4 regions of the Serratia sp. Sp408 genome follow, and region 1 is predicted to be linked to each of the others. Evidence: predicted binding sites of a transcription regulator. Region 1 holds the regulator's gene; each other region holds the start of a gene.

Region 1 (7,730 bases):
CGATATCATCGTCAAACCACAGCGTAGCCGGCAACTGGTGCTGGATTTCTACCGTCATTTCCCGGACGTCGAGTTGCGGGTACAGCCGGAAGTGTTCAACGGCGTGTGGGATGCGCTGGTGGACGGGCGTGCCGATATGGCAATTGGCGCAACGCGCGCGGTGCCGACCGGTGGCGGCTTTGCCTTTCGCGACATGGGTTTTATGAACTGGCTGTGCGTGGTCAGCGCCAGCCATCCGCTGGCGGTTTTGCCCGGCCCGCTGGATGACGATCGGCTGCGGCCATTTCCCTCCCTGGTGCTGGAGGACACCTCACGCACCTTGCCCAAGCGCGTCACCTGGTCTTTGGATAACCAACGGCGGTTGCTGGTACCGGACTGGGTATCGGCGGTGGACTGTTTGCGTGATGGCTTGTGCGTCGGCATGGTGCCGGCACATCGCGTATTGCCGTTGATTGAGCAGGGGGAACTGGTGGCGTTGCAACTGCCTGAACCGTTCCCGCCCAGCGCCTGTTGCCTGACCTGGCAGCAGAACGCGCAGTCGCCGGCGATGGCGTGGTTGCTGGATTATCTCGGCGACAGTGAAACGCTGAATCAGGAATGGTTGAGCGAGGTGATATTGCCGGAGTAGCGCAATCGCGCCCCCCGGCCGGTGCTTTAGCGGCGGTAATCGACGAACGGGCCGTCGGCGACCGAGCGGCGTTCGATCAATTTGGGGTGTACTTCAATGACCTGCGATTCTTCGCGTTTGCTGATGATGCGATCCAGCAGCATGGTAAATGCCATTTCACCAAGACGCTCTTTTGGCTGATGGATAGTGGTCAGCGCCGGGGTGAAGTAACGCGCGTTGCGTACATTGTCATAACCGATCACTGAAATATCCTGCGGCACGCGCAACCCGAGCTCGTCGGCAGCGCAGATTGCGCCCATGGCCATAATGTCGCCGCCGCAGAACACGGCGGTCGGGCGCTGTTTTTGCGACAGGATCTGGTGCATGGCCTTATAACCGGACTCCGGCTCGAAGTCGCCCTGGACAATCCACTGGTCACGGATGTCGATATTGGCTTCCTGCAATGCCTTGAGGAAACCCTGATGACGGCCGCCGCCGGTGTTGCGCGACAGTTGCCCGGGAATGGCGCCGATGTCGCGGTGGCCACGTTCAATCAGATAACGGCCTGCCAGATAGCCACCTTCGAAGGCATTGTCGATGATGGTGTCGGTGAAGTCACCGCGCGCGGCGCCCCAGTCCATCACCACCATCGGGATGTTGCGATAATCTTCCAGCATGCCGAGCAGTTGGTCAGGATATTCGGAGCACATCACCAGCAGGCCGTCGACGCGTTTTTGCGCCAGCATCGCCAGATAGGCGCGCTGTTTGTCCAGATTGTTATGCGAGTTGCACAGAATCAGCGTGTAGCCCTTGCTGTAACAGCTGTTTTCCACCGCTTCAATCACTTCAGCGAAATAGGGCGCTTCGCTGGAGGTTGCCAGCAGGCCAATGGATTTGGTGTGATTGACCTTCAAACTGCGAGCAACGGCGCTTGGGGAATAATGCAGCTCTTTAATGGCAGCCCAAACGGCCGCCTTGGTCTCTTCGGCGACGAAACGGGTCTTATTGATGACGTGCGAAACGGTGGTGGTGGAAACGCCCGCGCGTTTGGCCACATCTTTAATCGTTGCCATGTAAAGAATGACTCCTAAACCCACATGTATTTAGCATGTAAGCATGTTGTTAATCGTTTGCCTACGCAGATCCTTCTCCAGAGTCACGAAAACTTGGTTTTTAGTGTGGAAGTCGTCAGCCACTTGACCTGGAGGGACTCAATTGCCGGTGCGCAGCAGTGAACTGCGAATTTTGTCGCATATTGAGCAAAAGTGGAAGTGCTAATCAACATTATAAGCGTGGAATGATAACAAGATTTTATTGGGGAACTGTGGGAAAATGATTTGACGCACCAATACTGTGGATTTTATGCTTGGCGCAGATTATCTGATAAGGAGTTTTTGATGGATACCGATTTAAAAATGTCTTTGTTCACCACCCTGGGTGCATTGGCGATGATTATTGCCTTCAGCTTCACTGCCGCATTGAACTGAATCCTGACTTAATCAATAAAGGCGCAGCTCAATATGAACTGCGCCTTTTTATTTATTGCCGCGTATTGGCCAATTACGCCAGGTTTTCCGCTACGAACGCCCAGTTCACCAGCGCCCAGAAGTTTTCCAGATAGTTCGGCCGCGCATTGCGGTAGTCGATATAATAAGCGTGCTCCCACACGTCTACCGTCAGCAGCGGCTTGTCCTCGCCGGTCAGCGGGGTGGCTGCATTCGAGGTATTAACGATAGCCAGCGAACCGTCGCTTTTCTTTACCAGCCAGGTCCAGCCGGCGCCAAAATTGCCTACCGCTGATTGTGTGAACGCCTGCTTGAACTTATCGAAGCTACCGAAGGCCCGATTGATTGCTTCTGCCAGTTTACCGTTTGGCTCACCGCCGCCCTGTGGCGACAGGCAATGCCAGTAAAAGGTGTGGTTCCACACCTGCGCGGCGTTGTTGAAGATGCCGCCGCTGGCGGTTTTAACGATCTCTTCCAATGATTTGTCTTGAAACTCGCTGCCGTCGATCAGCGCATTCAGGTTAACCACATAAGCGTTGTGATGTTTACCATAGTGGTATTCCAGCGTTTCTGCCGAGATATGCGGTTCAAGCGCATCTTTGGCATACGGTAGAGCAGGTAGTGTAAACGACATTGCTTTCTCCTTCTTTTATATGGCGCCAATCTGGCGTTCCCATCCGGGGACTTTGGCGAACGAATCGCCAGTAACCACTCTTTTTTAGAGGTTATTAATGGTAGCAATTTCCCGACAGGAAAAGGAGTTAAAGCGTGCTAAATCGGGGCAAAAGAGTTATGGCAAGAGAGAAGGGAACGGCACGATGGCGGCCGGGCGAGGCCGCCATCGTCTTGTTGCGTCAGCGAATGGTTTTTGGCGTCATCACGCGGCGGGCACCGACGTAATGATTTTGCCAGTAATCATTATCAAGCTGGCTGATGCGGATTTCCTCCCCGGTGCGCGGCGACTGGATAAATTTGCCGTTGCCCAGATAAACCCCCACATGGTCAGCCGCGCCGCGGTTATTTATGCGAAAGAACACCAGGTCTCCGCTTTCGAGTTCGTTCTTCTTGATCGGCGCCGCATCCCGCAGGTGGAACATTTCATTGGCGGTGCGCGGCATCTTGATTTTCATCACGTCCTTATAGGCGTAATAAATCAGTCCACTACAATCAAAGCCGGTGCGTGGTGAAGTACCGCCCCAGCGGTAGGGTTTGCCCATCTGGTTCATCAGTTTGGCCATCGCGGTCTGTTTGGCGTGCTGATAACGTTTTTTATGCGCAGCGCTGAGTTTTAGCGGTTTTTCATCATGCAGCAGATTTTCGTTACGCAGCCGCTTGGTGGTGGCCAAACCCGCAGTGCGGTGGCGACCATAACCTTTTTTATAGCCTTTCTTCGGCGGCGTAACGCGAATTTTGGCAACCTGCGTGGTTTTACGCGACGATTTAATTCGACTGGTCTTCTTTGCCGTTTTTATGGTCGATGTTTTGCGGGTTTTTAACGCGGTCGTCTTTTGCGGTGTAGTGACTTTGGCTTTCTTGGCCGCCTTGAGCGCTTTCTTTTTCTTGCGATCGTCCGGGCGTGCCTCATTAACATGGGTTTTACGCTGCTCAGCGGCAACGCGAGCCTGTGGCGCGGCATGCGCCAGATTGAGAAACAGCTGTGTAAACAACAGCACAAAGAGCGTAATAATTAAACGCATGTTGACGTTACCAACCTTGGCCCCGAAACAAACTACGAAAGAATGACAGTATTCCCCAAATACGCCATATAAAACAGCGGAGAACCTATAAATAATAATCCATATTGTGAGAAAACGTTAATGGCATTTTTAATCAACGCAAAAAACGCTGCCGAATGGATGAAAAATGGTCTGCGACGCGACTGGCTGGGGATTAAAGCTGCAGCACTTGGCAAAATATATTAGTGAAATGGTCAGATTAAAAATGTTATTCTGAGTGTATGTTTGATCGAAATGGCGTTGCCGACGCTGCGCGGTCGGTGCTGGCAGAATGTCCTTGCAAAAGATGGCGTTTTTTTGCCAGCCGCCCAGCCGCTACAATAGCGGATGTGATGCATGTTGTAGCCCTGAGATGGCTTGAGGAAGCAATAAAATGACGACGATTGAAAAAGTTCAGCAACAAATCGCTGAGAACCCGATTCTGCTGTACATGAAGGGTTCACCAAAATTGCCAAGCTGCGGCTTCTCCGCTCAGGCCGTTCAGGCGTTGTCTGCCTGTGGCGAGCGTTTTGCCTACGTTGATATTCTGCAAAACCCCGACATCCGTGCCGAACTGCCGAAATACGCCAACTGGCCAACCTTCCCACAGCTGTGGGTGGACGGCGAACTGGTTGGCGGTTGCGATATCATCATCGAAATGTATCAGCGTGGTGAGTTGCAGCAGTTGATCAAGGAAACGGCAGAAAAATACAAAGAGCAGGAAGACCAGCAGCCATAACGGCGGTTTCCTGTAATGACAACGGGCGGCGTATATCACATACGCCGCCCGTTTTTTTATCGCTCAGTCAACGTTGCCGACGGCCAGCGGCCAGCCGCCGAGGCGTTTCCAGCGATTGACCAGCTCGCAGAACAGCAGGGCGGTTTGTTCGGTATCGTACAGTGCGGAGTGTGCCTGGCTGCTGTCAAACGCCATGCCGGCGGCGATACAGGCTTTGGCCAGCACGGTTTGCCCGAGCACCAGCCCGCTTAGCGCAGCGGTATCAAAGGTGGCAAACGGATGGAACGGATTGCGTTTCAATCCGGCGCGTTCTGCGGCGGCCATCAGGAAACTGTGATCGAAGTTGGCGTTGTGCGCCACGATAATCGCCCGGTTGCAGCCCTGATCTTTAATGCCCTTGCGCACAGCCTTGAAAATGGCGTGCAGCGCATCGTATTCGCTGACCGCACCGCGCAGCGGGTTATGCGGATCGATACCGTTGAAGGCCAGCGCTTCAGGTTGCAGGTTGGCGCCTTCGAACGGTTCAACGTGGAAATGCAGCGTTTCGTCCTGCTGCAGCCAGCCGTCCTGGTCCATTTTCAGCGTGACGGCGGCTATTTCCAGCAGCGCGTCGGTGCGGGCGTTGAAGCCGGCGGTTTCGATATCTATTACTACGGGATAAAACCCACGAAAACGACCACACAGGGCGTTAAGATCACTTTTTTCGGCCATCAGTTTCTTATCTTCATCGAATGCAGCGCGCATTATGACAAATTTTGTGCCGCCTTGCAGGCGGTTATCATTCCTGGATAAAAAAGGGCGCGGTAAGCGCCCTGAAACTCAGTTGCCGAGGCCGTGACCGGCGTGCTTGTTTTCGATCAGCTCGATTTTATAACCGTCTGGATCTTCAACGAAGGCGATGACCGTGGTGCCGCCTTTAACCGGGCCAGCTTCGCGGGTCACGTTGCCGCCGACGTGGCGAATGTTGTCACAGGTGGCGGCAACGTCATCAACGCCCAGCGCCAGGTGGCCGAACGCGCTACCCATTTCGTAGCTGTCGACGCCCCAGTTATAGGTCAGTTCAATCACGGCGCCTTCGCTTTCATCGGTATAGCCGACAAACGCCAGCGAGTATTTGTATTCGGTATTTTCGCTGGTACGCAGCAAGCGCATGCCTAATACCTTGGTGTAGAAGTCGATGGAGCGTTGCAGATCGCCGACACGCAGCATGGTATGGAGTAAGCGCATAATTTCCTCTGATTGCAGGTTTTGCCGTGCTTGGCGGCAGATAGTGTGAAGCAAAAAACAGTATAGCGTTGTCGTATAAGGGAATTCAATGAGGGGGCCGGTATAACGACGTGGCGCATTGATTGGCGCGCGGTCGGCAGATTCACCGACCACGCGCGTGGTCACTTACAGCGTTGGGTAATCGGTATAACCTTGCGCACCGCCGCCGTAGAAGGTTTCCGGCTGCGGTTCATTCAGCGGCGCGTTCTGTTGCAGACGTTCCGCCAGATCCGGGTTGGCGATGTAGGCGCGGCCAAACGCCACCGCGTCGATAAAGCCTTTTTCGATCAGGGTTTCGGCTTTTTCGGCGCTGTAGGCACCGGCACCGACGATCACCCCTTTGAAGCGGGCGCGCACCGCATCGCGGAAGGCATCGGAATACGGTTTGCCGCCGGCCCAATCCGGTTCGGAAATATGCAGGAAGGCAATATTGCGCTTGTTCAGCTCTTCTACCAGGTACAATGCCGCTTCTTCCTGATCTTCGCCATTATCCAGCCCGTTGAACGGACCGAGCGGTGAAATGCGGATGCCGACGTGCTCGGCGCCCCATTCATTGATGCTGGCGTCAACCACTTCCAGCGTCAGGCGGGTACGGTTTTCGATGCTGCCGCCGTATTGGTCGGTACGCTGATTGGAGGCCGGCGCCATAAATTGATGCAGCAGATAGCCATGCGCCGCGTGCAGTTCAATGTAGTCGAAGCCGGCTTCGCGCGCATTGGCGGTGGCCTGGCGGAAGTCGTTGACGATGCCGGGGATCTCGGCGGTTTCCAGCGCGCGCGGCGTTGAAGTCGGCACGCGTACCCAGGCGCCGGTTTCGTCACGCACGGTAGTCCGGGTGTCGGCATTGATCGCCGAAGGCGCAACCGGCGCCTGTTGGCCAGGTTGCAGACTGTCGTGGGAAATGCGACCTACGTGCCACAGCTGTACGGCGATATGGCCGTTTTTATCATGCACCGCCTGGGTAATTTTTTTCCACGCAGCGATCTGCTCCGGGGTGTGCAGCCCCGGCGCGCCGGCATAACCTTTCGCCTGGAAAGAAATTTGGGTCGCTTCGGTGATCACCAGACCAGCGCCGGCGCGTTGCGCATAGTACTCGGCCATCAGTGGGGTAGGAATATCACCCGGTTCAATGCTACGCAGACGAGTCAGCGGAGCCATAAATACGCGGTTTGGCAGCGTATTCGCGCCAACCTGGATCGGGGTGAATAATTTTTCAATCTTCATAATGCATCCTATTTAATAGACCGGTCGACTAGTTATTGGCTAATAAAAACGCAGGTTAAAAAACATTTACTGTTACGGGATGGTGATTAAGGCTGCGGCGGGCGCAGCAATAACTCGATGCTTTCCAGCGCGCTGGTCAACGGCGCGACCGAACGGCGGATCTTGGCGCGTAACGACGCCCCAAGCCACAGCGCGTACAGGGTTTCGGCGGTGGTGGCCGGGCTCATGGCTACCGCCAGCGAACCTTCGGCGATGCCGCGCTCAATGGCGTTCTGCAAGCGGCCAATGACCTGTGCGCTGCCGATTTCCAACGCGTGACGCATCGGTTCCGACAGATCGCTGACCTCGGCGGACAGTTTCACCGCCAGGCAGGAGTTATGGCACTCGCTGCGGCAATGGTAGCTAATTGCCTGTGCGTAATAGCTCAACAGCTGGTGGCGCGCATCGCTGTTGTTATCGGCAAACAGCGCCTGCATTTCCACATCGTAATGTTCAAAATAGCGTTGCAGCATCGCTTCGCCGAAGGCTTCCTTCGAGCGAAAATAGTGATAAAACGAGCCTTTTGGCACGCCGGCAGTGGTCAGCAGTTCGCTCAGTCCCATGCCGGTAAAGCCCAGGCGCAGGCTCAGGCACTCACCGGTCGCCAATAGGTGTTCTCGTGTATCAGTGTTGCA
Region 2 (7,730 bases), 380 kb from region 1:
CGTACAGATATTTACAATTACGATAATACGGTGAGATCCGGCGCACAAATTTTGGCTCAGGCCGAAAAATTAATGCAATAAATGCAGTAATTATAAATAAATAACGGTCAGAATATCGGACCATATGGCCGGCGCCCAGACTCTGGGGGCCGGTAAACCGCGGGACATCACGGGTTGACTCAGCCTGCGTAGGCGGTTATGGTTCGGGCAGTGCGCTTTTTTGTGCATATTTTTTTGATATTCTTGCCGGGTTTGACAGAAACATGGACAAAATAGATCATCACCGCCGTAAGTGGTTAACGTTAGGTACGGCTGCCATGGGTATAGCGCTGCTCCCAGGGCAAGCATTTGCCAGCCTTTCAACTTCTCGCCCACGTATTCTGGTAGTAAATAACCTGCATACCGGAGAATCGCTTAAAGCCGAATTCTTTGATGGCAAAGGTTATAATAAAGAAGAGCTGGCTCGTCTAAATCATCTTTTCCGCGATTACCGTGCAAATAAAGTGAAATCGATAGACCCGCGTCTGTTCGATCATTTATATCGTTTGCAGGGCCTGCTCGGAACCAGCAAACCGGTTCAGTTAGTCTCTGGTTATCGTTCTCTGGGGACCAATAATGAACTGCGATCGCACAGCCGCGGTGTGGCCAAGCACAGCTACCATACCAAAGGGCAGGCGATGGATTTCCATATCGAAGGTATCCAACTGAGTAATATCCGCAAGGCCGCGTTAAAAATGCGTGCGGGTGGTGTAGGATATTACCCACGTAGCAACTTTGTACACATTGATACCGGCCCGGCTCGGACCTGGTAATCATGCAGTACGCTGATTGACGCGCCGGCCGGCAGGTTCGGCGCCGTGGCTGTTGGAGCTTTATGAACTATAAAATTATTCCCGTTACCGCGTTTAGCCAGAACTGTACGTTGATCTGGTGTGATGAGACACGTCAGGCGGCGTTGGTCGATCCCGGCGGCGAAGCGGAAAAACTGCAGGCGGCGGTGGCGGAGGCCGGCGTGACGCTGACGCAAATCCTGCTGACGCATGGTCATCTTGACCACGTCGGCGCTGCGGCGGAGCTGGCTGAACACTATCAGGTGCCGATCTACGGCCCTGACAAGGAAGACGCCTTCTGGCTCGATGGCTTGCCGGCGCAAAGCCGCATGTTTGGGCTGGAAGAGTGTGTGCCGCTAACGCCAACCCGCTGGCTGGCGGAAGGCGATACGGTACAGGTTGGTGCCATGACGCTGAAGGTACTGCATTGCCCGGGGCATACGCCGGGGCATATCGTTTTCATCAACGATGAAGCTCGTCTGGCACTGGTGGGCGATGTGCTGTTCAACGGCGGAGTGGGGCGCACGGACTTCCCTCGCGGCGATCATCAGGCACTGATCAACGCTATCCATAGCAAATTACTGCCGCAGGGCGACGATATGGCGTTTATTCCCGGCCATGGCCCTATGTCGACCTTCGGTCAGGAGCGCCTGCATAACCCGTTCCTGCGCGAAGAACCGGCAGTCTGGTAATCTGCCAGCGGCAGAAAACCAAAGGGGCGCATTGGCGCCCCTTTTTCGTTCGTTACCGGCCGGTGATTACAGCACGGCGACGATGGCTTCACACAGTGGCGCCATATTGTCTGGCGTCATGCCTGCCACGTTGACGCGACCGGAGTTTACCGCATACACGCCAAACTCATCGCGCAGACGCAGCACCTGTTCTTTGGTCAGGCCGCTGAACGAGAACATGCCGTTCTGGTTGATGATAAAGCTGAAATCCTGCTCCGCTCCCTTTTCCTGCAGGGTATTGACGAACAGCTGGCGCATGCGATGGATGCGTTGACGCATGTCGGTCAGTTCCTGCTCCCAGATGGCGCGCAATGCCTCATTGCTCAGGATGGTCGCTACCACCGCGGCGCCGTGTGAAGGCGGGTTGGAGTAGTTGGCGCGAATCGCCGCTTTTACCTGGCTAAAGGCACGATCGGCGGTGTCGGCATCCGCAGCGACGACGGTGCAGGCGCCTACGCGTTCGTTATACAGGCCAAAGTTCTTCGAGTACGAGCTGGCGACGATCAGTTCCTGATGCTTGGCCGCGAAAATACGCAGGCCCTGAGCGTCTTCTTCCAAGCCGTTGGCAAAGCCCTGATAGGCGAAGTCGAACAGCGGCAACCAGCCACTTTTGGCGGAAAGCTCGGCCAACTGGCTCCATTGTTCCGGCGTTGGATCGATGCCGGTCGGGTTGTGGCAGCAGCCGTGGAATACCACTACGTCGCCAGCTTGCGCCTGTTTCAGGCTGTTAATCAGACCGTCAAAGTTCAGCGCATGGTTGTCGGCATCATAATAATCATATTCCAGCACTTCCAGGCCGGCAGCACTAAACACGTTTTTGTGGTTTGGCCAGCTTGGGTTGCTGATCCAGACGCGCTTGGCGCTGGTCTGGTTGGCGATGAAGTCACCGGCAACGCGCAGACCACCGGTGCCGCCTGGCGTTTGCGCGGTGCGGGCACGCTTGTCGCTGATGATGGCGCTGTCTTTGCCGAACAGCAGTTCCTGCGTGCAGGTGGCGAACGCCGGGATGCCTTCAATACCGAGATAATTTTTGGTGGTTTCGTTTTCCAGCAGGTACTGCTCGGCTTTTTTCACGCTGGTCAGCACTGGCGTTTTGCCAGTTTCGTCTTTATAGACGCCGATACCCAGGTTGATTTTGTTCGGACGGGCGTCCGCGCGGAAAATATCGGTCAAACCCAGAATGGGATCGGCTGGTGCAGCGGTGATCTTTTCAAACATGTCAGATGCTTCCATGGCTTAGAGTTAAGCAGTCAGAGGCATCAGGGTAGCGCCAGTTATGCGCTTTGCCAACCGTTTGCGAGAAAAACACCTCGATCTTGTGATGGGCGCATATTCAGCACAAAAAATGACGGAAAAAGGCCTTCAGGCAGGATAAAAATTTAAACGGTGGCAACAAACAAAAACAGGGCCGAAGCCCTGTTTGATTAACTTGTCCGGCAGCGAACCGCCGTTAAGCGAGTAACGAATTAGAACTGGTAAACCAGACCAACAGCAACAACGTCGTCGGTAGAGATGGCGTTGGCTTTGGTGAATTCGTTTTCGTCCAGCAGGTTGATTTTGTAATCAACGTAGGTAGACATGTTTTTGTTGAAGTAGTAAGTGGTACCTACAGAAACGTATTTAACCAGATCTGCATCGCCGCCATTGAAGGTTGCGTTGTTAGCAGAACGGCCAGCCAGTTGCTTGCCTTTGGACTGCAGGTAAGACACTTCTGGACGCAGACCGAAGTCGAACTGGTACTGTGCGGTGACTTCGAAGTTCTGGGTTTTGTCAGCGATGGTGTTGTACGCTTCGCCGTAAGGAGTCATGTTACGGGTTTCTGAGTACATGGCTGCCAGGTACACGTTGTTAGCGTCGTATTTCGCGCCCACGGTCCATGCATCAGCCTTGTCACCACGTGCGGTAGACTCACGGGTCTGGGCATCGGTACGGTCGGAAGATGCGTATGCCGCACCCACGCTCACGCCGGAATCCAGGATGTCATAAGTAGTAGACAGGCCCCAACCGTCGCCGTTTTGTTTTTTCAGCTCGCGACCGTCGTTTTCGTTTTTGCCCTGGTACTGAACGGCAAAGTTCCAGCCGTCAACCAGACCGAAGAAGTTGTTGTTACGATAAGTCGCAACGCCGTTGGTACGGCCGGTCATGTAGTTGTCGGTAATGGTGTAGGTGTCGCCGCCGAACTCTGGCAGCATATCGGTCCAGCCTTCCACGTCGTACAGAACGCCGTAGTTACGGCCGTAATCGAATGAACCGTAGTCAGCAAATTTCAGACCCGCGAAGCCCAGACGAGTCTTGGTGCCTTCGGTGCCTTGAGATTCAGCGTGGTTAGCCTGAACGTTGTATTCCCACTGGCCGTAACCGGTCAGTTGGTCAGTAATCTGAGTTTCACCTTTGAAGCCGAAACGAACGTAAGATTGGTCGCCGTCGTCGCCTTTGCTGTCAGAGAAGTAGTGCAGGCCGTCAACTTTACCGTACAGATCCAGCTTGTTGCCGTCTTTGTTATAGATCTCAGCTGCGTTTGCTGCACCAGCAGCCAACAGAGCTGGAATTACCACTGCAAGAATGTTGCGCTTCATCATTATTACCCTCATTGGTGTTATTCGGACACCTTGCCACTGCCGCCAATAATTCTTTTGGAACTATTGTTGATAGATTGGTGTCGTCCTGTGTCTGCACGCAGTGTTCCATTCACCGTCGGGTTAATCTAGAGCGAAAATGCTACTAATATCGCAATCAGGTTTCAATAGGAAACAATGTGTAACAAGATATTAATGAAAGGGAACTTTGTGACGCAGGTCAATAATAAAAAATGCGAAAGGCCAGCGAGGCTGGCCTTTGTTTTGTAACAAAATGGTGTCGAAACTGTTTAGCGTCGTTAATTAGAAGCTGGCGTTTCGTGGCGTGCGTGGGAATGGAATCACATCACGAACGTTCTGCACGCCGGTCACATAGGCGATTAAACGTTCAAATCCGAGGCCGAAACCGGAGTGCGGAACGGTGCCGTAACGGCGCAGATCGCGATACCACCAGTAGTCTTCCTTGTTCAGACCCATCTCTTCCAGACGCTGATCGAGCACATCAAGTCGCTCTTCACGCTGCGATCCGCCGATGATTTCGCCAATTCCCGGCGCCAGAACATCCATCGCCGCGACGGTTTTGCCATCTTCGTTCATACGCATATAGAAGGCTTTGATGTCCTTCGGATAATTCTTGACCACTACCGGGGCCTTAAAGTGTTTCTCGGCCAGATAACGCTCGTGTTCAGACGACAGGTCAATGCCCCAGGATACCGGGTTTTCAAAGGTTTGACCGGACGCCAGCAGGATCTCGACGGCGTCGGTATAGTCAACCTGGGCAAAATCAGAGGTAACAAAGCGTTTCAGACGTTCAACCGCGTCTTTATCTACCCGCTCGGCAAAGAACTGCATGTCATCGGCACGTTCATCAAGCACGGCCTGGAAGACATACTTCAGCATACTTTCCGCCAAGCCGGCAACGTCATCCAGCGAGGCGAAGGCCACTTCCGGCTCGACCATCCAGAACTCGGCCAGGTGACGGCTGGTGTTGGAATTTTCCGCACGGAAAGTCGGGCCGAAGGTGTAAACTTTTGATAACGCGCAGGCGTAGGTTTCGCCGTTCAACTGGCCGGAAACGGTCAGGAAGGCCTCTTTACCGAAGAAGTCCTGGCTGAAGTCGACAGCGCCCTTATCGTCGCGCGGCAGGTTTTCCAGATCCAGCGTGGAGACGCGGAACATTTCGCCGGCACCTTCGGTATCGGACGCGGTGATCAGCGGCGTGGATACCCAGAAATAGCCGTTTTCATGTAAGAAACGATGGATCGCCTGTGCCAGCGTATGACGGACGCGTGCGACTGCGCCGATCAGGTTGGTGCGTGGGCGCAGGTGGGCCACTTCGCGCAGATACTCAATGCTGTGACGTTTGGCAGCCATTGGATAGGTATCCGGATCGTCCACCCAACCAACCACCTTGATGGCGGTCGCTTGCAGCTCAAAGCTCTGGCCTTCGCCAGGGGAGGCCACCACCTTGCCGGTCACTTCAACCGAACAGCCTGTCGTCAGGTGCAGCACTTCATCCTGATAATTCGGCAGAGAATTATTAACGACGGCCTGTAACGGATCAAAGCAGGAGCCGTCATAAACGGCGAGGAAGGAGATACCAGCTTTAGAATCTCTCCGGGTACGTACCCAGCCGCGCACGGTGACTTCACTGTCAACCGCAGCACGACCTTGCAGCACGTCGCATACAGGCACTACGCTCATAGATTTCTCTCTTTAATTGATTTGATGAAGAAATAGCTTACCACCCAAGAAAATGGGGATGAGACTATGTTACTTGCCGCGGTGCAGAGCACAAGCAGAAATCACCGGATTGGTGCAACATTTCTTGCATCGCGGCATGGGTGTCGTTGCAGGGAATAAAGAAGCAGGAAAAAGCCGGCCTGAGGGGCTGCCGGCTGTAGTTCAACTGGCCTTTTTCACCAGCGGCAAGTCAAAGGCCTTGCGCAGCGCCTTGACAAACGCCTGGTCCTGGCAAATGGTCTTGCCCGGGCTGTCGGACAGCTTGGCGACCGGTTTGCCTTTGCACTCCACCAGTTTGATAACGATATTCAGCGGTTTGACGTCAGGAATATCGCAGGTGAGGCGGGTGCCGATGCCGAACACCAGATTGATGCGCTGATAAAAGTGGCGATACAACGCCAGCGCTTTGTTCAAATCCAGATTATCGGAAAACACCAGCGTTTTACTCATCGGATCGATGCCGAGTTTCTGGTAATGGGCGATGGCTTTTTCGCCCCATTCGAACGGATCGCCCGAGTCGTGACGCAGCCCCTGATAGCGTTCGGCAAACTGCGGGCCGAAATCGCGCAGGAAGGCATCCATGGTGATGCAGTCGGTGAGCGCAACGCCCAACTGATCCGGATATTCATCCAGCCATGCTTGCAGCGCGGCGCGTTGACTATTGGCCAGCACCGGACTGATCTGCTGATGCGCCTGGAACCATTCGTGTGCCTGGGTACCGACCGGCGTCAGGCCGAGCCGGTGCGCCAAGTCGTAGTTGCTGGTGCCGACGAGATAAGGAAATTCCTGTTTTAGCGTGCTGACTATTGCCTGCTGTACCCCTTGCGAGAAGCGCCGGCGGCTACCAAAGTCCATCAGTCGGAAGCGGGAAATATCCAGATCGCCTGCCAACTGCTTGAACTGTATCAACTTGGCGCGCAATTGTGCGACCGCATCGTCCGGCGTCACCTGCGGGGAGCGGTGACGGTGCACCACTTCGCTGATCACCGCCAGCAAGGGGACTTCCCACATGATCACTTCACGCCATGGTCCGGCAATGCGGATCTGCAGGTGCCCATCGTGGTCATCAATGCTGACCTGCTGCGGGTCATAGCGGAAGTTGCGCAGCCAGTTAAGGTAATCCTGGCGGAAAAACGGCAAACCGGACAGATACTGGTATTCGGCATCCGTTAGCGCCAACTGACTCATCAGCGCGACTTGCGCACGGATCTCGTCGGCATATTCACCCAGCAGCTCGTCTCCGCGGCAGCGGAACTCGGCCGCGACGGTGATCGCGGGATAGCGATGGAACACTGCTTGCTGCATATGAAGCTTGTAGGCATCAGTATCAAGCAGTGATGTCAAAATCGGGGAGGCGTATTGAGTCATAGCGCGTTACAGCATCCTCGTCAGGCGCGTGTCCAAATCTGGATATACCCATCATGTCTCAAGCGTTTTCTCTCTATATAGAGGAGAGCGGCGATCGTTGCGTTTACCCTGGTCACAGCCCGTGCCGTGCCCTTGAGGATCCGCCCGCTCGCTATTGCGATGCTGCTTGACGCCATGGGGTATGCTCACAAAAGAGCGAGGAGTATACCCGGATTATCCTGTTATTGAAGCGCCATCACACCATAAATTACCGCACAGGGTCGAGGATTAAACGTGCGCTTGCCGGGCACCACGACGCGGCAGCAAAAGTAAAAGCCAGATAAACCAATAAAGTGAGTAACTTAGTCGAATTAGCGATAGAAATTATAAGGTTAATTATTTTAAACAACTGATTTTATCCGCCGTACTGGCGTGGCATTTTTTGTGCCAAGACGCAACATCGCTGTAATGCTGTTGCAGGGGGCTCTGGTAGTGCCATCGCT
Region 3 (7,730 bases), on a different contig from region 1:
GAAGAAAGCGACAGGCTGGCCGCTGTTCCCCCTTCCGGCAGTCAGCGTTTTAGTTGGAAAGTCAACGGCATGGATTGCCCAAGCTGTGCGCAAAAAATAGAAAATGCCGTCACTGCCATCCCCGGTGTGGACAGCGCTCGCGTGCTGTTCGCTACCGAAAAGCTGGTGGTCGACGCGCAGAGCGATATCAGCCAGCGCGTGCAAGACGCGGTCGGCAAGGCTGGCTTTACCCTGCTCGGTATCGGTGAGCAGGCAAAGACGGTGGTCGTCCCATCGCGGCTGGTTGAGTACGGCCCGTTACTGTTGATGGCCGCGCTGATGGTCATCAGTTGGGCGCTGAACGCCGTTAACCCGCAGTTTGGCCGCATCGCATTCATTGCCACCACGCTGGTGGGGCTGGCGCCGATCGCCAGCAAAGCGCTGCGTCTGATCCGTAGCGGTACGCCGTTTGCCATCGAAACGCTGATGAGCGTCGCTGCCATCGGCGCGCTATTTATCGGCGCCACTGCCGAAGCGGCGATGGTACTGCTGCTGTTTATGGTCGGTGAACTGCTGGAATCCTACGCCGCCAGCCGTGCACGTCGTGGCATTAGCGCCCTGATGGCGCTAGTGCCGGAGGATGCTTTGCTGATCCGCGGCGAACAGCGGCAGCGGGTGCCGGTCGCCAGCCTGCGCCCCGGAGATGTGATTGAAATCGCCCCTGGCGCCCGCCTGCCGGCCGACGCCGAGCTGATCAACCCGTTCGCCAGCTTTGATGAAAGCGCGCTGACCGGCGAGTCGGTACCGGTCGAACGCCAACAGGGCGAGAAAGTGGCGGCGGGCAGCCTGTCGGTCGATCAGGCAGCTCAAATGAAAGTGGTTTCCGAACCGGGCAACAATGCCATCGATCGCATCCTGCAACTGATTGAAGAAGCGGAAGAACGCCGCGCGCCCATCGAGCGCTTCCTCGACCGTTTCAGCCGTTATTACACCCCGGCGATCATGCTGCTGGCGGTAGCGGTGATCCTGCTGCCGCCGCTGCTGTTCGCACAGCCATGGGAAACCTGGATTTATCGTGGCCTGACGCTGTTGCTGATTGGCTGTCCGTGCGCGCTGGTCATTTCGACACCAGCGGCGATCACCTCCGGTCTGGCGGCCGCCACGCGGCGTGGCGCATTGATCAAAGGCGGCGCAGCGCTGGAACAGTTGGGCCAGGTGCAGACCATCGCCTTTGATAAAACCGGTACCTTGACCGAGGGCAAACCGACGGTAACTGACGTGCTGCCGATTGGCGATGTCGATCGGCAACGCCTGTTGGCGCTGGCCGCCGCGGTTGAGGCCGGCTCGCACCATCCGCTGGCGCAGGCGATCGTTCGCCACGCCGAAGGCAACGGTGGCCTGCTGCCTTCGGCAGCCAATCGCCGTGCGCTGGTCGGTATGGGGGTAGAAGGCGAGGTAGACGGGCAACGCATACTGATCGGCGCGCCGACCAAGGTCGCCGCCGGCCTGCTTGCTGACCCGTGGCAAAATCGGGTCGAGCAGTTGGAAAACGCCGGAAAAACCGCCGTGGTGGTATTGGCAGACGGCGTACCACTCGGCTTGCTGGCACTGCGCGATACGCTGCGCAGCGATGCAGGTCAGGCGATCGCGGCACTGAGACAGTTGGGTATCAATGGCGTGATGCTGACCGGCGACAACCCGCGCGCCGCAGCGGCTATCGCCGGCGAGTTGGGGTTGGATTACCGCGCCGGACTGTTGCCGGAAGACAAGGTCAGCGCGGTGAATCAACTGAGCCTGTTGCGGCCCACCGCGATGATTGGCGACGGCATCAACGATGCCCCGGCGATGAAGGCAGCCAGTATTGGCATCGCCATGGGCAGTGGTACCGATGTCGCGCTGGAAACCGCCGACGCGGCGCTGACCCACAACCGGCTGCTGGGCATCGCGGAAATGGTGCGTATTTCACGCGCGACCCATGCCAATATCCGGCAGAACATCACCATCGCATTAGGGCTGAAAGGCGTGTTTCTAATCACCAGTCTGTTGGGGCTGACCGGCCTGTGGTTGGCGGTGCTGGCCGACTCCGGCGCGACCGCCCTGGTGACGTTGAACGCATTGCGACTATTGAAAAACCGGCAATAATCCGCTGATAACCCCGCCAGGCTGCCGGCAACCGTCAGCCTGGCGTAGCGAATTGGCGAGCGGGGAAACCCCAGGCATTTACCAGCAGCGCTGCGTTTTAACCCCGCAGCGCTGCCGTCGCTTAGAGGCCTTTGCGCAGCAGATAGCGGTAGGGTGCGCGTTCGGTTTCCTGCGCCACCAGCGTATGTTCCATAAAGCGACAGAAGCCGGGAATATCGCGGGTAGTGGCCGGATCGTCGGCAATAATCAGCAGCGTTTCGCCGTTATCCATATGACGAACGGTCTTGCGCACCATCATCACCGGCTCCGGGCAGCGCAGGCCAAGCGCATCGAGGGTTTGGTCAGCCTCGGAAAAAATATCAGTCATGCAGTTTGTCTCGATCAATTCGATCGGCGAACGCTCGCCGGATCGTATAGCGCTATAGTTTACGCCGGTGTTTTTTCTGTGCAAGGGACGTTAACGTTTGCGTGTATTTTAACCGTTTATTTCATTGCATTGGTTGCGCAAACGCGTATCATGCCGCCGCGCGGAAAATTTATCGCGCCACGATTTTTTGGTCATATACTCAACGTAGATTGCAAGCGCAGCAAGCCTGCTTCCGGCTATGGCGAGTATGGGTTCCCTCACCCCATTTTTCAAAAAGGTCAGTTATGTACGCATTTACCGCTCAACAGCGCTTGAACGCGCTGGTATGGCTATCGTTATTCCATATTGTCATCATCACCTCCAGTAACTACCTGGTGCAGTTGCCGATTACCGTTTTCGGCTTCCATACCACCTGGGGCGCATTTACCTTCCCGTTTATCTTCCTGGCGACCGATCTCACCGTGCGCATTTTTGGCGCGCCTCTGGCTCGCAGGATCATTCTTGCGGTGATGGTGCCGGCGCTGTTTATCTCCTATGTGATTTCAACCGTCACCTATCAGGGGGAATGGCAAGGCTTTGCCGCACTGCGCCAATTTAACCTGTTTGTGGCGCGTATCGCCGTGGCCAGTTTTATGGCCTACGTGCTTGGTCAGATCCTCGATGTTCACGTCTTCAACCGCCTGCGTCAGCGCAGCGCCTGGTGGGTGGCTCCCGCCGCCGCGATGTTCCTCGGCAATATCAGCGATACGCTGTCGTTCTTCTTCATTGCCTTCTACAAAAGCAGCGACGCCTTTATGGCCGCTAACTGGGTGGAGATCGCGCTGGTGGACTACAGCTTCAAGGTGCTTATCTGCCTGATATTCTTCCTGCCGATGTACGGCGTACTGCTCAACATGCTGCTCAAGCGTCTGGCGAACCGCAATCCGGACGGTTCGCTGCAACTGAGTTAACCTGCCGATTCGGTTATCATGGCGGCCCACGAGCACACCGAGACCGCCATGACCCTGATCATCCGTCACGCCACGCTGGAAGAGATTGCCCCGCTGTATCAACGCATCCCCGAATTCGGCGGCTGACGGTAAAAACCCGCAATCAGTTTCGCGGCATGCTGATGCTGCTGATCGATAACGGTTATCGGATTGTTGAACTGGAAAAGAAAGGCGAAGTCGCTGATTATCGGCTATTACTGGAGAAAACCCGCTGACAACTTCCAGCTTGCATTTCACGGCGGAATACGTTGCGATCGGACAGAGACACCATACCTGTAAAGGAAGAAGGAAGCCCAATGCGTAAAGTAGCAACATTGATGGGAATCGGCCTGTTAGTTCTCGGCCTTGCGGCCTGCGATGGCGAAACCAAAGACACCTCCGCGCCAGCCGGCGATGCCGCCGCCAGCGCCGCCGCTGGACAACAGGTAAACTTACTGGACGGTAAACTGGCCTTTACCCTGCCCACCGGCATGTCCGATCAGAGCGGCAAGCTGGGCAACCAGGCCAATAATATGCACGTTTACGCCGACACCACCGGCCAGCGTGCGCTGATTGTCATTCTGGGCGATAAAACCGCCGACTCGCTGGAAACCCTGGCACAACGCCTGGAAGAAAAGCAGCGTTCGCGTGATGCCAACCTGCAGGTGGTCACCAACAAGGCGATTGAAATTGACGGCGTGCCGTTGCGCCAGTTGGACAGCATCATTGCCAGCGGCGGCGAGAAAGCCTACTCCTCGATCCTGATCGGTACGCTGGATAACCAGCTGCTGACCATCCAGGTGACGCTGCCGGCGGATAACCAACAGCAGGCACAAACCGAAGCGGAAAGCATCATCAGTACGCTGAAACTGAAACCATAAGTCCAGCGTGCCTCACCGGCACGCTGAAACTAACGCCGTAAACCCGGGGCCGCTACGCTGCCCCGTTCATTCCGCGCCACTTACGCCAGCGCCTGAGCCAACAGGGTGATCGGGTGTTCACAGCGTTTGCCGGTCGACATTTCAATCTGCCATTTGCAGGTTTCGCAATCGGTTACCACCAAATCTACCCCGCTTTGTTCAATCTGGCGGAACAGCGCCGCGCCAATGCCCTGCGAAGTGTCGTAGTTTTCCGATTTAAAGCCATAGGTGCCGGCAATACCGCAACACTGCGACTCCAATACGATCAGTTCCAGTCCGGGGATCTGCCGCAACAGCTCTAGCGTATAGGCGGTCCAGCCCATTTTTTCCATATGACACGGGGTGTGGTAAGCCACCCGCAGCGGCGTAGGGTTCAGCGGCAGCGTTCTCCCCTGGCTGAGCAGGCGATAAAGGTAGCGCGTCGCCAGTTCCACCCGGTCACGCACCGCGGAGGTGTCGACCTCGAGCAAATGGGGATATTCGTCGCGCAGCGTGAAGGTGCAGCTCGACGAGGTTGCCACCACCGGCATGCCCTGTTCCAGCACCGCATGGCGCAGCGCGTCGGCATTGACGTTGGCCTGCCTTTTCGCCTGTTGGATAAAGCCATTGGCGATCAGCGGCACGCCGCAACACTTCTCACGCTTTAACAGCTGAACGCCGATATCCATCGCGTTGAATACCGCGATCAGATCCTTGCCCAGTTGCGGGTGATTGTAGTTGACGAAACAGCCGTGGAAGAACGCCACTTGCTCACGATACCGCGCCTGCTGCTGCGCCTGCGAGCGATACCAACGGCGGAAGGTGCCGAAAGAATACTTCGGCAACGTGCGCCGGTGATCGATTTTCAGCGCCTTGTCCAGCAGTTTGCGCACCGGCTTCAGGCCGGTAGTGGCGTTGACGATCGGCGCAAACGGCGTCGACAGCGAGCCCATGATATCGGTATGACTGAGAATGGCATCGCGCAGCGTCGGCTTGCTTTGGCTCAAACTGGCGCGCGCACGCTGGATGATATCGCCGATATTGACCTCCGACGGGCAGGCCACTTCGCAGCGCTTACAGTTGGTGCAATATTTCAGCGCTTCGTCATACAGCGCCGGATCCTTCAGTCTCAGGCGTTCACCGTCCGGCCCGGCCTGTTTTGGCCCGGGGTACAGCGGGTTGACCTTGGCCACCGGACAGTAGGTAGTGCAGACGGTGCATTTGATGCAATTTTCAAAACTGTTGTCTTTTGACAGGCTCATGCCGATCCTCCCTGCGCCACAATCTGTTGCGCGACATATAATGCGCCGAGCAACGACACACCGGCGCCGCAGCCTTGTTGCAACGGGTCGTAGCCGCCGGCCACCGCACCAATCGCGTACAGATTTTCCAGCGCCTGGCCCTGATGCAAGGCGCGCAACCGAGCGTCAGTCCGGACGCCAAATTGCAGATACGGCTGAGGCGCAAACAGATCGCGCCGGGTCCACTCGGCGCGATCTGCTTTGCTGAACACCTCCAGCCCGAACACCGGCTCATATACCCGCTGACGATCGGCCACCAGCCCATTGCTGAAAAAGCTGCCGCTGGCCAGCACCACCTGCCGCGCCCGCAGCGGAATATCACCGTGGTTGCGGGTCATCAGGCCGGTGACCCGGCCGCCAGCGATTTCTGCCCGCAATACCCGGTCTCCCGGCATCACCATACCGCCCAGCTGTTGAAAACGTTGTCGTAGCGCCTGATGCAGGCGCATGCCGAGCACCGATGGCGGCAAGGTCGGCAGCAGGCATACCGGTTTACCCAGCGTCTGTTGCAACACCGCCAGCGGCCGATCGCTTTCCAGTCCGAGGCAGGCCGGTAGCAAAACAGCCTGCGCGTCGCCGGCCAGGCGTTGGATTTCCTCTGCCAGCGCCGCACCGTGCTGCGGTAAGTCGAGCAGTCGGGCAATATTCACCGCACGAAACTCGCTGGGATTATTGCGTAGCCGATCCAACGCCGGCAGATGCAGATGACCTACCGTGGCATGCACGCCTAACGACTGTGACAGCGAACTGGCGACCATTTGCGGCTGGAAATCGAGAAAACCCTCGATGCCGATCGCCGCGATACTGCGCCAGGGCAGATCGCCATCCAACGGCGTGGTCGGCACCGCCTGCGGGCTGAGCCAGGTGGCGCGGCGCGTGCCGAGCGGCGTAATGCGCAGATGATTACGCCGGCTGTCACCGTACAACCGAAGACCACAGCGTTGCAGCAACCGCTCAGCCTCTCCCGCCAGCGTGGCGACCTGCGCCGCCCCCATCAGGCTGTAAGGATGTTGCGGCGCCTGCTGCGCCAACGCCGGCAGTGCTTCCAGCGGTGCCGCCACCGGCGTACCGTCCGGCAGTTGCGCCAACAGATCCAGCGAACCAGAGGAAAAATATAGCGCGCTCTGACCCGAGCTGACCACCACGCAGCGCTTACCGCTTTCGGCCAGGCCAACGGCACAGCTTAAGCCAGCCAGACCACCACCGATCACAACCACATCAAATTGCATCGTCCGCCTCCTGCTTAGCGTCGCCGCGTGCGTCCAGTCCGCATAATCCCTGATAGACCCAGCCGGTGAACTCGCTTTCACGCAGCGCATCGCCCCAGGCTATGGGTTGCACCCCTTTCCAACGCTCATTGAGGAAATGCGATAACTGGGTGAGCGATTGCTGCGGCGTGGTGACGTTGAAACGCGTCAGTAATCCCGCGGCACGACAGGCGCACAGTTCGCCCTGACAGGTCCCCATACCGACGCGGGTACGGCGGCGCAGATCGACCAGATTGTTCACCGTCAGCGAATCGACCGCATAGCGCACTTCGCCGGCGGTCACCGCTTCGCATTCACAGACCAGACTGTTGGCCAGCCGGTCGCCGGCCGGTACCTGGCTGGCGCGATCGCCATGTCGATAGACAGCCGAGCCGCGAATACTCGCCGGCAGCGCCACCACGCGGCGAACGGTTTCCTCTGCCGACTGGCGCGAGCCGGGCAGCGCATCCTGTGCGGTGGTACAGGGGGGAGCAACGCCCAGTTTTTTGCACACCGCGTCGGTGGCCCACTCCGCCATCAGCCGGTAGGTCATCAGCTTGCCGCCGGTAATGGTAATAAAACCCTCCAGACCGTCGCGGGCGGCATGATCCAGCAGCACGATACCGCGACTGACGTTGCGGCCCGACGGATCGTCGTCGCTGGCCACCAGCGGTCGCACGCCGGCATAGGCGCGTAAAATGCGGGTTTGTGCCAGCGTCGGCGCCAGCAGTGCCCCTTCACGCAGCAGGATGTCCACTTCCTGTGGCGTCACCGCCATGTTGTCTATCTGATCGTAATCGATGTGGGTTGAGGTGGTGCCAATCAGC
Region 4 (7,730 bases), on a different contig from region 1:
TGACCGCGCGAGTACACCACTGCACGCGTCGCCTGCACCATTTCGGCATTGGAACGCGAGAACGACTCCAGCAGGGTCGAGGTTTCTTTATCGGGGCCGCTGCTTTGGCATTTGATGGTCGCCAGTTGCGTCAGCAGATCGCGCAACGTCTGATAATAGCGTTCATCCGGCAGGATCGGGGCATGGGCATCAAGCATTTGAGAATATTGTTTGCGCTGATTTTGATACAGGCGTTCCAGCGTCGGGTCAACCAGCACACAATACTGACGATAGCTGCGCTCCATTTCCAGCGCCACGCTGGTCATCGCCTCACTGCGGCGGGCATCCACCAGCGTGGTGCGGTTGATATCGGCCGCCTGCGAGCTGAGATGATTCAGACTTTGATAGGCTTGATATGCCAATACCAGCAATGGCAGTAACACCAGCAGAAACGCCATCAGCACCAATTGGCGCAGCGAGCGGGGGAATAAACGCCATCTTTTCAACGAAATCATCTCATTGTCCCTTGTCTGCCCTGATGCTAACCGAGTCGCCGGCAAGAAAAAAGCCTGTAGGTGGATAATCCTGCATGCACGGCGCAAAATGGATTGCAATGCAAAACAGCGCCAGGCAACGCGCCACGCCGCTTTCACGCAGGTAAATCGGTAAACAGGGGGATTGCAGGGCGGCAAACAGACGGACGTAAGAAGAGGACTGGAGCAGTGACGTTGGGGCAAAACTGCCCCATCGCAAGGAATATGTGGATGCCCTTAAGCCTCGTCCCCAGGGTGATGTAGCCCGCAGGCTGGCATCGAATGGGACGAATAGCATCCAGATGTATCCGATATTGATGAACGTTTCATCACAGTTGGATACAGGCGGTGCCTCACTCCACGTGTCGCCCGATGCTTGATAAAGTCGCTTGCGCGTCTGTTATCGGTTTGGTTGGACGATAGGCACCATTTCTTTGGCATCATTCGGAGGCTTATGAGGCATGGATTCGGTTTATTTACCGGCCATCATAAAAAGTTGAATGAGCAACTGACAAGTATCATGCATTATGTGTGCCAACTTTTCAAATATTTTTATATCCAACTGATTTAAAACGATTTGTTAACAAGCATCCTTATTTAAAGGGTGTTTTCACCCGGCAATGCTGTGCGTAAATTCACCAGGCTGTCGCCAAAACACGACAACCTAAGTCAATTTATTTACTATGATTATAAATCAATAGGTTAGATGTCACCTTTTAGCGACACCCTTAATAAGGTTTGTCGCGAATAACCGACAGTCTGCAATTTTGGCGAGAATCAGCAGATTAAGCGCGACTGGCGAGTTTACTGGCCGGTACCTTGCCGCATCGAACAAGCCGAGAGAGGACGTCTGGTGACGCCGACAGCTCAGCCACTCCGCCGCGATAAGCTGGGGTCTGGGGTCTGGGGTCTGGGGTCTGGGGTCTGGGGTCTGGGGTCTGGGGTCTGGTTGCACATTTTAACTGGAGGAACCGACACCCAGGCATCCATTGGCCAAGGTGTCGGTAACCGGGGCCGGGAACGGCCCCTGAGACATTAACCCAGTTGCTGGCGCGCGTTGCGGAACATGCGCATCCACGGGCTGTCTTCACCCCACTCTTCCGGGTGCCAGGAGTTGCTGACGGTACGGAATACCCGCTCCGGATGCGGCATCATCACCGTCGCACGCCCGCTGGCGCTGGTCACAGCGGTAATGCCGTTTGGCGAGCCGTTCGGGTTGGCCGGGTAGGCTTCCGTGACCTGGCCGGCATTGTTGACGAAGCGCAATGCCACCAGTCCCTGACTTTCCAACGCGGCCAAATGCGCCGCATCACGGACTTCAACATGCCCTTCGCCATGCGACACCGCAATCGGCATCCGCGAACCGGCCATGCCCTGCATAAACAGCGACGGGCTGGCCGCCACTTCGACCAGGCTAAAGCGTGCTTCGAAGCGATCCGACAGGTTGCGTACGAAGCGCGGCCACTGTTCGGCACCGGGGATCAGCTCACGCAGGTTGGACATCATCTGGCAGCCGTTACACACGCCCAGCGCCAGCGTCTGCGGACGGTGGAAGAAAGCTTCAAACTCGTCACGTACGCGCGGGTTGAACAGAATCGACTTCGCCCAGCCCTCGCCAGCACCCAGTACGTCACCATATGAGAAACCACCACAGGCTACCAGCGTATGGAAGTCCTGCAGATCGCGACGCCCCGTCAGCAAATCGCTCATATGCACGTCGATGGCGTCAAAACCTGCGCGGTGGAACGCCGCCGCCATTTCAACGTGGGAGTTGACGCCCTGCTCACGCAGCACCGCGACTTTCGGCCGCGCGCCCTTGGCAATATAAGGTGCCACGATGTCCTCTTGCGGCGCAAACGTCAATTTGACGTTCAGCCCCGGATCGCGTTCATCCTGTTTGGCCTGATGTTCCTGATCGGCACAGTCAGGGTTATCGCGCAGGCGTTGCATTTGCCAGGTGGTTTCCGCCCACCAGGTGCGCAGCGTGCTGCGGCTTTCGCTATAGACCGGTTTATCGCCCTGGGTTATGACGAAGCGATCGCCAGCCTGAACCCGGCCGATATGATGCACATTGTCGCTCAGGCCATGCTGGGCAAAAATCTGTTGCACCGCAGCCCGGCGTTCGGCGCTGACCTGAATCACCGCCCCCAGTTCTTCATTGAACAGCGCCGCCAGCGCATCCGCGCCCAGCGCCTGGATATCCACCGCCACGCCGCAGTGACCGGCAAAGGCCATTTCCGCCAGCGTGACCAGCAAACCGCCATCGGAACGGTCGTGGTAAGCCAGCAACGCACGATCCGCTACCAGCTGTTGCATCGCATTGAAGAAACCGGCCAGTTGCTCAGCGCTGCGCACGTCCGCCGGTTGGTCGCCCAACTGGCGGTAAACCTGCGCCAGTGCGGTTGCCCCCAGCGCGTTGTGGCCGTTACCGAGGTCAATCAGCAACAGCTCGGTGTCGCCCTGGTCGGTACGCAGCTGTGGCGTCACGGTATGGCGAACGTCTTCTACCCGGGCAAAGGCGGTGATCACCAGCGACAGCGGTGAGGTCATCTCGCGTTGCTCATTACCTTCCTGCCAGCGGGTTTTCATCGACATCGAATCTTTCCCCACCGGGATCGTGATGCCCAACGCCGGACACAGTTCCTCGCCCACCGCTTTTACCGCCTCATACAGGCCGGCATCTTCCCCTGGGTGGCCGGCTGCGGCCATCCAGTTGGCGGAAAGCTTCACGCGTTTGAGGGAGCCAATGTTCGTCGCCGCCAGGTTGGTCAGCGCTTCGCCCACCGCCAGACGGCCCGAAGCGGCAAAGTCCAGCAGCGCCACCGGCGCACGTTCGCCAAGAGACATCGCTTCACCATAGTAGCTGTCGAGGCTGGCGGTGGTTACCGCGCAATCTGCCACCGGGATCTGCCATGGGCCTACCATCTGATCGCGCGCCACCATACCGGTCACGGTACGGTCGCCAATGGTGATCAGGAAGGTTTTCTCTGCAACAGCCGGCAAGTGCAGCACGCGTTTCACCGCGTCAGCCACGCTGATACCATCGCGCAGCACCGGCTCGCCCTTGGCCTGCAGACGCGTGACGTCGCGGGTCATTTTTGGCGTTTTGCCAAGCAGCACGTCCAGCGGCATATCGATCGGCTGGTTATCAAAATGATCATCGTTCAGCGTCAGGTGGCGTTCTTCGGTTGCTTCGCCGATCACCGCGTACGGCGCACGTTCACGGCGGCAAATTTCGTCAAACTGCGCCATCTGTGCCGGCGCAATCGCCATGACATAGCGTTCCTGCGATTCGTTACACCACACTTCCAGCGGGCTCATGCCCGGCTCATCGTTAAGGATGTCACGCAGTTCGAAACGGCCACCGCGGCCGCCGTCGCTCACCAGTTCCGGCATGGCGTTGGACAGACCGCCAGCGCCCACGTCGTGGATAAACAGAATCGGGTTGTCGGCGCCCAGTTGCCAGCAACGGTCGATGACCTCTTGGCAACGACGCTCCATTTCCGGGTTGTCACGCTGTACCGAGGCAAAATCCAGATCGGCGTCGGATTGGCCGGAATCCATTGACGATGCCGCACCGCCGCCCAGACCGATATTCATTGCCGGGCCACCCAGTACCACCAGCTTGGCGCCAACGGTAATTTCGCCTTTCTGCACGTGATCGGCGCGAATGTTGCCGATACCGCCCGCCAGCATGATTGGCTTGTGGTAGCCACGCAGTTCAACGCCGTTGTGGCTATTGACCTGTTCTTCATAGGTACGGAAGTAACCGAGCAGCGCCGGACGGCCGAATTCGTTATTAAACGCCGCCCCGCCCAGTGGGCCTTCAGTCATGATATCCAATGCGCTGACGATGCGATCCGGCTTGCCGAAATCCTGTTCCCACGGCTGTTCAAAACCAGGAATGCGCAGGTTGGACACCGAGAAGCCCACCAGACCGGCCTTCGGCTTGGCACCCCGGCCGGTGGCACCCTCGTCGCGGATTTCGCCGCCGGAACCGGTGGCAGCGCCCGGCCAAGGAGAAATCGCCGTCGGGTGGTTATGGGTTTCAACCTTCATCAGAATATGCGTATCTTCCTGATGATAATCATATTGGCCGTTTTGCGGCGCAGCGAAGAAGCGCCCGACCTGCGAGCCTTCCATCACCGCGGCGTTGTCTTTATACGCTGACAGCACGTAGTCCGGCGTATGTTCGAAGGTGTTTTTGATCATCTTGAACAGCGATTTAGGCTGCTGTTCGCCGTCTATGATCCAGTCGGCGTTGAAAATCTTGTGGCGACAGTGCTCAGAGTTGGCCTGTGCAAACATATACAGTTCGATGTCCGTCGGGTTGCGCCCCAAACCGGTAAATGCATTCAGCAGGTAGTCAATTTCGTCCTGGGCCAGCGCCAGGCCCAGTTTGACATTCGCCTTTTCCAGCGCACTGCGTCCTTCCCCCAGCACGTCCACCGCCTGATACGGCGCTGGCTGGTGGTGAGCAAACAGTTTTTCCGCCTGTTGCAGATCGCTGAACACGGTTTCCATCATGCGATCGTGCAGCAATGCGGCCAGTTGCTGCCATTGCGCTTCGCTCAACGCCGGCGCCGTGACGTAAAACGCCAGACCGCGCTCCAGGCGTTCAACCTGCGACAAGCCGCAGTTATGGGCAATGTCGGTGGCTTTGGATGACCAGGGGGAAATGGTGCCCGGACGCGGCGTTACCAACAGCAGGCGTCCCTCCGGAGCGTGTTCGGCGAGAGAAGGACCGTACTTGAGCAAGCGCGTGAGCTTGCCATGTTCTTCGGCACTTAGCGGTGCGCTAACATCGGCAAAGTGGACGTACTCGGCATAGATATCACTGACCGGAAGTTGTGCGTCCTGGCAGCGGGACAGCAGTTTGGTAACACGAAAAGCCGACAAAGCGGGCGAACCACGCAGTATTTCCATAATCAAAGTTCTCTCGTCTTCGAAGACACTGACTCCAGTGCTTCATTGGGCGCAACAGGGGAAAACGCGCGCTATTATAGAGAATCCACGCCGCCGACGAAACCGTTTGCGTGGCGATAATTGATAAATCGTATTCTTACCGACGAATTGTCATAACATGCCAATAAAGTTGCACGCTGGCGTTTTGTTACGCAAAATGCCCCGATACTGTTGATATAACCATACCAAAAAACCCTTTCCGGCCTGCGGCAGACATGCATCGCCGAGAGACAACTATTTGAAACGCCTAAAAATAAATTACATCCTTGTCGGTACTGTCACTCTGCTTCTGGCGCTAGCCCTGTGGCCTAACATCCCATGGCGGGGCGGCCAGGACGGACAACTTGCAGAGATCAAGTCCCGCGGCGAATTACGCGTCAGCACGTTAAATTCGCCATTAACCTATTTCACCACGCCACAGGGGCCGAGCGGCCTCGATTACGAGCTGGCAAAGCGCTTTGCCAACTATCTGGGGGTGAAACTGGTGGTTTTGCCGCATCAAAACATTAACGATCTGTTCGACGATCTGGACGATGACAACGCCGATATCCTCGCCGCCGGCCTGATCTACAATCAGGATCGCCTTAGCCGTGCCCGCACCGGTCCGGCGTACTACTCGGTTTCCCAGCAGTTGGTGTATCGCCTTGGCAGCCCGCGGCCGAAAAACTTCGCCGATCTCAAAGGCACGCTGGCAGTGGCTTCCGGCTCTGCCCACGTCAGCACGCTAAAACAGCTCAAAAACGGCAAGTTCCCCGATCTCGGCTGGCAATCCTCCAGTGACCTGACCTCCAAAGAACTGCTGGAACGGGTGGCCGACGGCAAATTGGACTATACCCTCGGCGACTCGGTGACCATCGCGTTGCTGCAACGCATCCATCCACAGTTGGCGGTGGCCTTCGACGCCACCGACGAAGAGCCGGTCACCTGGTATCTGAAACGCAGCAATGATGACAGCCTGTACGCCGCTCTGCTCGATTTTTACAGCCAAATGGTAGAAGACGGTACCCTGGCGCGTCTGGAAGAGAAATACCTTGGTCACGTCGGCAGTTTCGATTATGTCGATACCAAAACCTTCCTGTCGGCCATCGATTCGGTGTTGCCGACCTTTCAGCCGCTGTTTGAAAAGTATGCCAATATCATCGACTGGAAACTGCTGGCCGCCATTGCCTATCAGGAGTCTCATTGGAACCCGCTGGCAACCTCGCCAACCGGCGTGCGCGGCCTGATGATGTTAACCCGCGCCACCGCAGATGGGCTGGGGGTCAATGACCGTCTCGATCCGGAAGAAAGCATTCAGGGCGGAGCCCTGTATCTGCAACGCCTGATGGACAAAATGCCGGACACGGTGCCGGAAGACGAACGCGTATGGTTTGCCCTGGCGGCGTACAATATGGGCTGGGGACACATGCTCGATGCGCGCAAACTGACAAAAATGCAAAAGGGCAACCCGGATAGCTGGGTTGACGTCAAACAACGCCTGCCGATGCTCAGCCAGAAACGCTATTACCCGCAGCTGACCTATGGCTACGCGCGCGGTCGCGAAGCGTATAACTACGTGGAAAACATCCGCCGTTATCAGGTCAGTCTGGTGGGATATTTGCAGGAAAAGGAAAAGAAGGCGGCGCAAACGGCGCAGGCTCAGGCGGCACTCGGCCGCGGCTACCCTACCGTAGCGCCCGATTTGGCGCTCAATCTCGATTAATCCTGCGGTTTTGCCGCCCGCTGCGCCTGCTTCAACGCTTTTTGCTGTTCCCGGCGCAGGCGGAAGAAGTTGCTCAACGTGGCTGCACATTCCTCGGCCAGCACGCCGGCGGTAATATCTACCTGATGGTTCATGCCAGGATGGCGCAAAATATCCACCAGCGATCCGGCAGCCCCGGTCTTTTCGTCCGATGCGCCGTACACCAGACGGCGAATACGACTGTGCACCATCGCGCCGGCGCACATCACACAGGGCTCCAGCGTGACATACAGCGTGGCGTTCAACAGCCGATAGTTCTGCAACACCGCGCCGCCCTGCCGTAACGCCATAATTTCCGCATGCGCGGTCGGGTCGTGTCGGCCAATCGGCCGATTCCAGCCTTCGCCAATCACCTGGTTGTCGAGCACCAGTAGCGCACCCACCGGCACTTCTCCCTCTTCCTGCGCACGCAGGGCCAGCGTCAGCGCCTGTCGCATCCAGTAGTCGTCGTTGTATTCAATCATCATATAAGTCCTCGTGCGCATTGCGGCGGGCATTATACACAGTAGGCC

What was found. Region 1 encodes PurR, which represses purine synthesis genes. Its sites were predicted from a motif close to CANGCAAACGTTTGCNTG; they were not measured.
Region 2: AC2AXP_RS03895 (amino acid aminotransferase) is a predicted target of PurR. The motif match lies at 2,845-2,862, and genes of this name have one in related genera.
Region 3: tusA (sulfurtransferase TusA) is a predicted target of PurR. The motif match lies at 2,575-2,592, and genes of this name have one in related genera.
Region 4: purL (phosphoribosylformylglycinamidine synthase) is a predicted target of PurR. The motif match lies at 5,534-5,551, and genes of this name have one in related genera.

What each region holds. Positions count from the first base shown of each region.
Region 1 is NZ_JBXUFT010000001.1:1,195,665-1,203,394, forward strand. Features, by position in the region: gene punR (DNA-binding transcriptional activator PunR) at 1-628, shown strand, start outside; gene purR (HTH-type transcriptional repressor PurR) at 655-1,680, opposite strand; gene cydH (cytochrome bd-I oxidase subunit CydH) at 2,005-2,094, shown strand; gene sodB (superoxide dismutase [Fe]) at 2,168-2,746, opposite strand; gene AC2AXP_RS05695 (C40 family peptidase) at 2,967-3,809, opposite strand; gene AC2AXP_RS05700 (Grx4 family monothiol glutaredoxin) at 4,222-4,566, shown strand; gene rnt (ribonuclease T) at 4,630-5,310, opposite strand; gene gloA (lactoylglutathione lyase) at 5,386-5,793, opposite strand; gene nemA (alkene reductase) at 5,959-7,056, opposite strand; gene AC2AXP_RS05720 (TetR/AcrR family transcriptional regulator) at 7,143-7,730, opposite strand, start outside.
Region 2 is NZ_JBXUFT010000001.1:818,855-826,584, forward strand. Features, by position in the region: gene ldtD (L,D-transpeptidase) at 1-81, shown strand, start outside; gene mepK (peptidoglycan L,D-endopeptidase MepK) at 264-812, shown strand; gene AC2AXP_RS03890 (MBL fold metallo-hydrolase) at 875-1,522, shown strand; gene AC2AXP_RS03895 (amino acid aminotransferase) at 1,589-2,779, opposite strand; gene ompC (porin OmpC) at 3,028-4,140, opposite strand; gene asnS (asparagine--tRNA ligase) at 4,441-5,841, opposite strand; gene pncB (nicotinate phosphoribosyltransferase) at 6,043-7,248, opposite strand.
Region 3 is NZ_JBXUFT010000003.1:81,964-89,693, forward strand. Features, by position in the region: gene AC2AXP_RS12810 (zinc/cadmium/mercury/lead-transporting ATPase) at 1-2,121, shown strand, start outside; gene tusA (sulfurtransferase TusA) at 2,243-2,488, opposite strand; gene AC2AXP_RS12820 (7-cyano-7-deazaguanine/7-aminomethyl-7-deazaguanine transporter) at 2,773-3,438, shown strand; partial or broken gene AC2AXP_RS12825 (GNAT family N-acetyltransferase) at 3,555-3,692, shown strand; gene AC2AXP_RS12830 (DcrB family lipoprotein) at 3,774-4,337, shown strand; gene glpC (anaerobic glycerol-3-phosphate dehydrogenase subunit GlpC) at 4,418-5,617, opposite strand; gene glpB (glycerol-3-phosphate dehydrogenase subunit GlpB) at 5,614-6,885, opposite strand; gene glpA (anaerobic glycerol-3-phosphate dehydrogenase subunit A) at 6,875-7,730, opposite strand, start outside.
Region 4 is NZ_JBXUFT010000006.1:79,768-87,497, reverse strand. Features, by position in the region: gene AC2AXP_RS17335 (sensor histidine kinase) at 1-494, opposite strand, end outside; gene purL (phosphoribosylformylglycinamidine synthase) at 1,548-5,438, opposite strand; gene mltF (membrane-bound lytic murein transglycosylase MltF) at 5,716-7,179, shown strand; gene tadA (tRNA adenosine(34) deaminase TadA) at 7,176-7,682, opposite strand.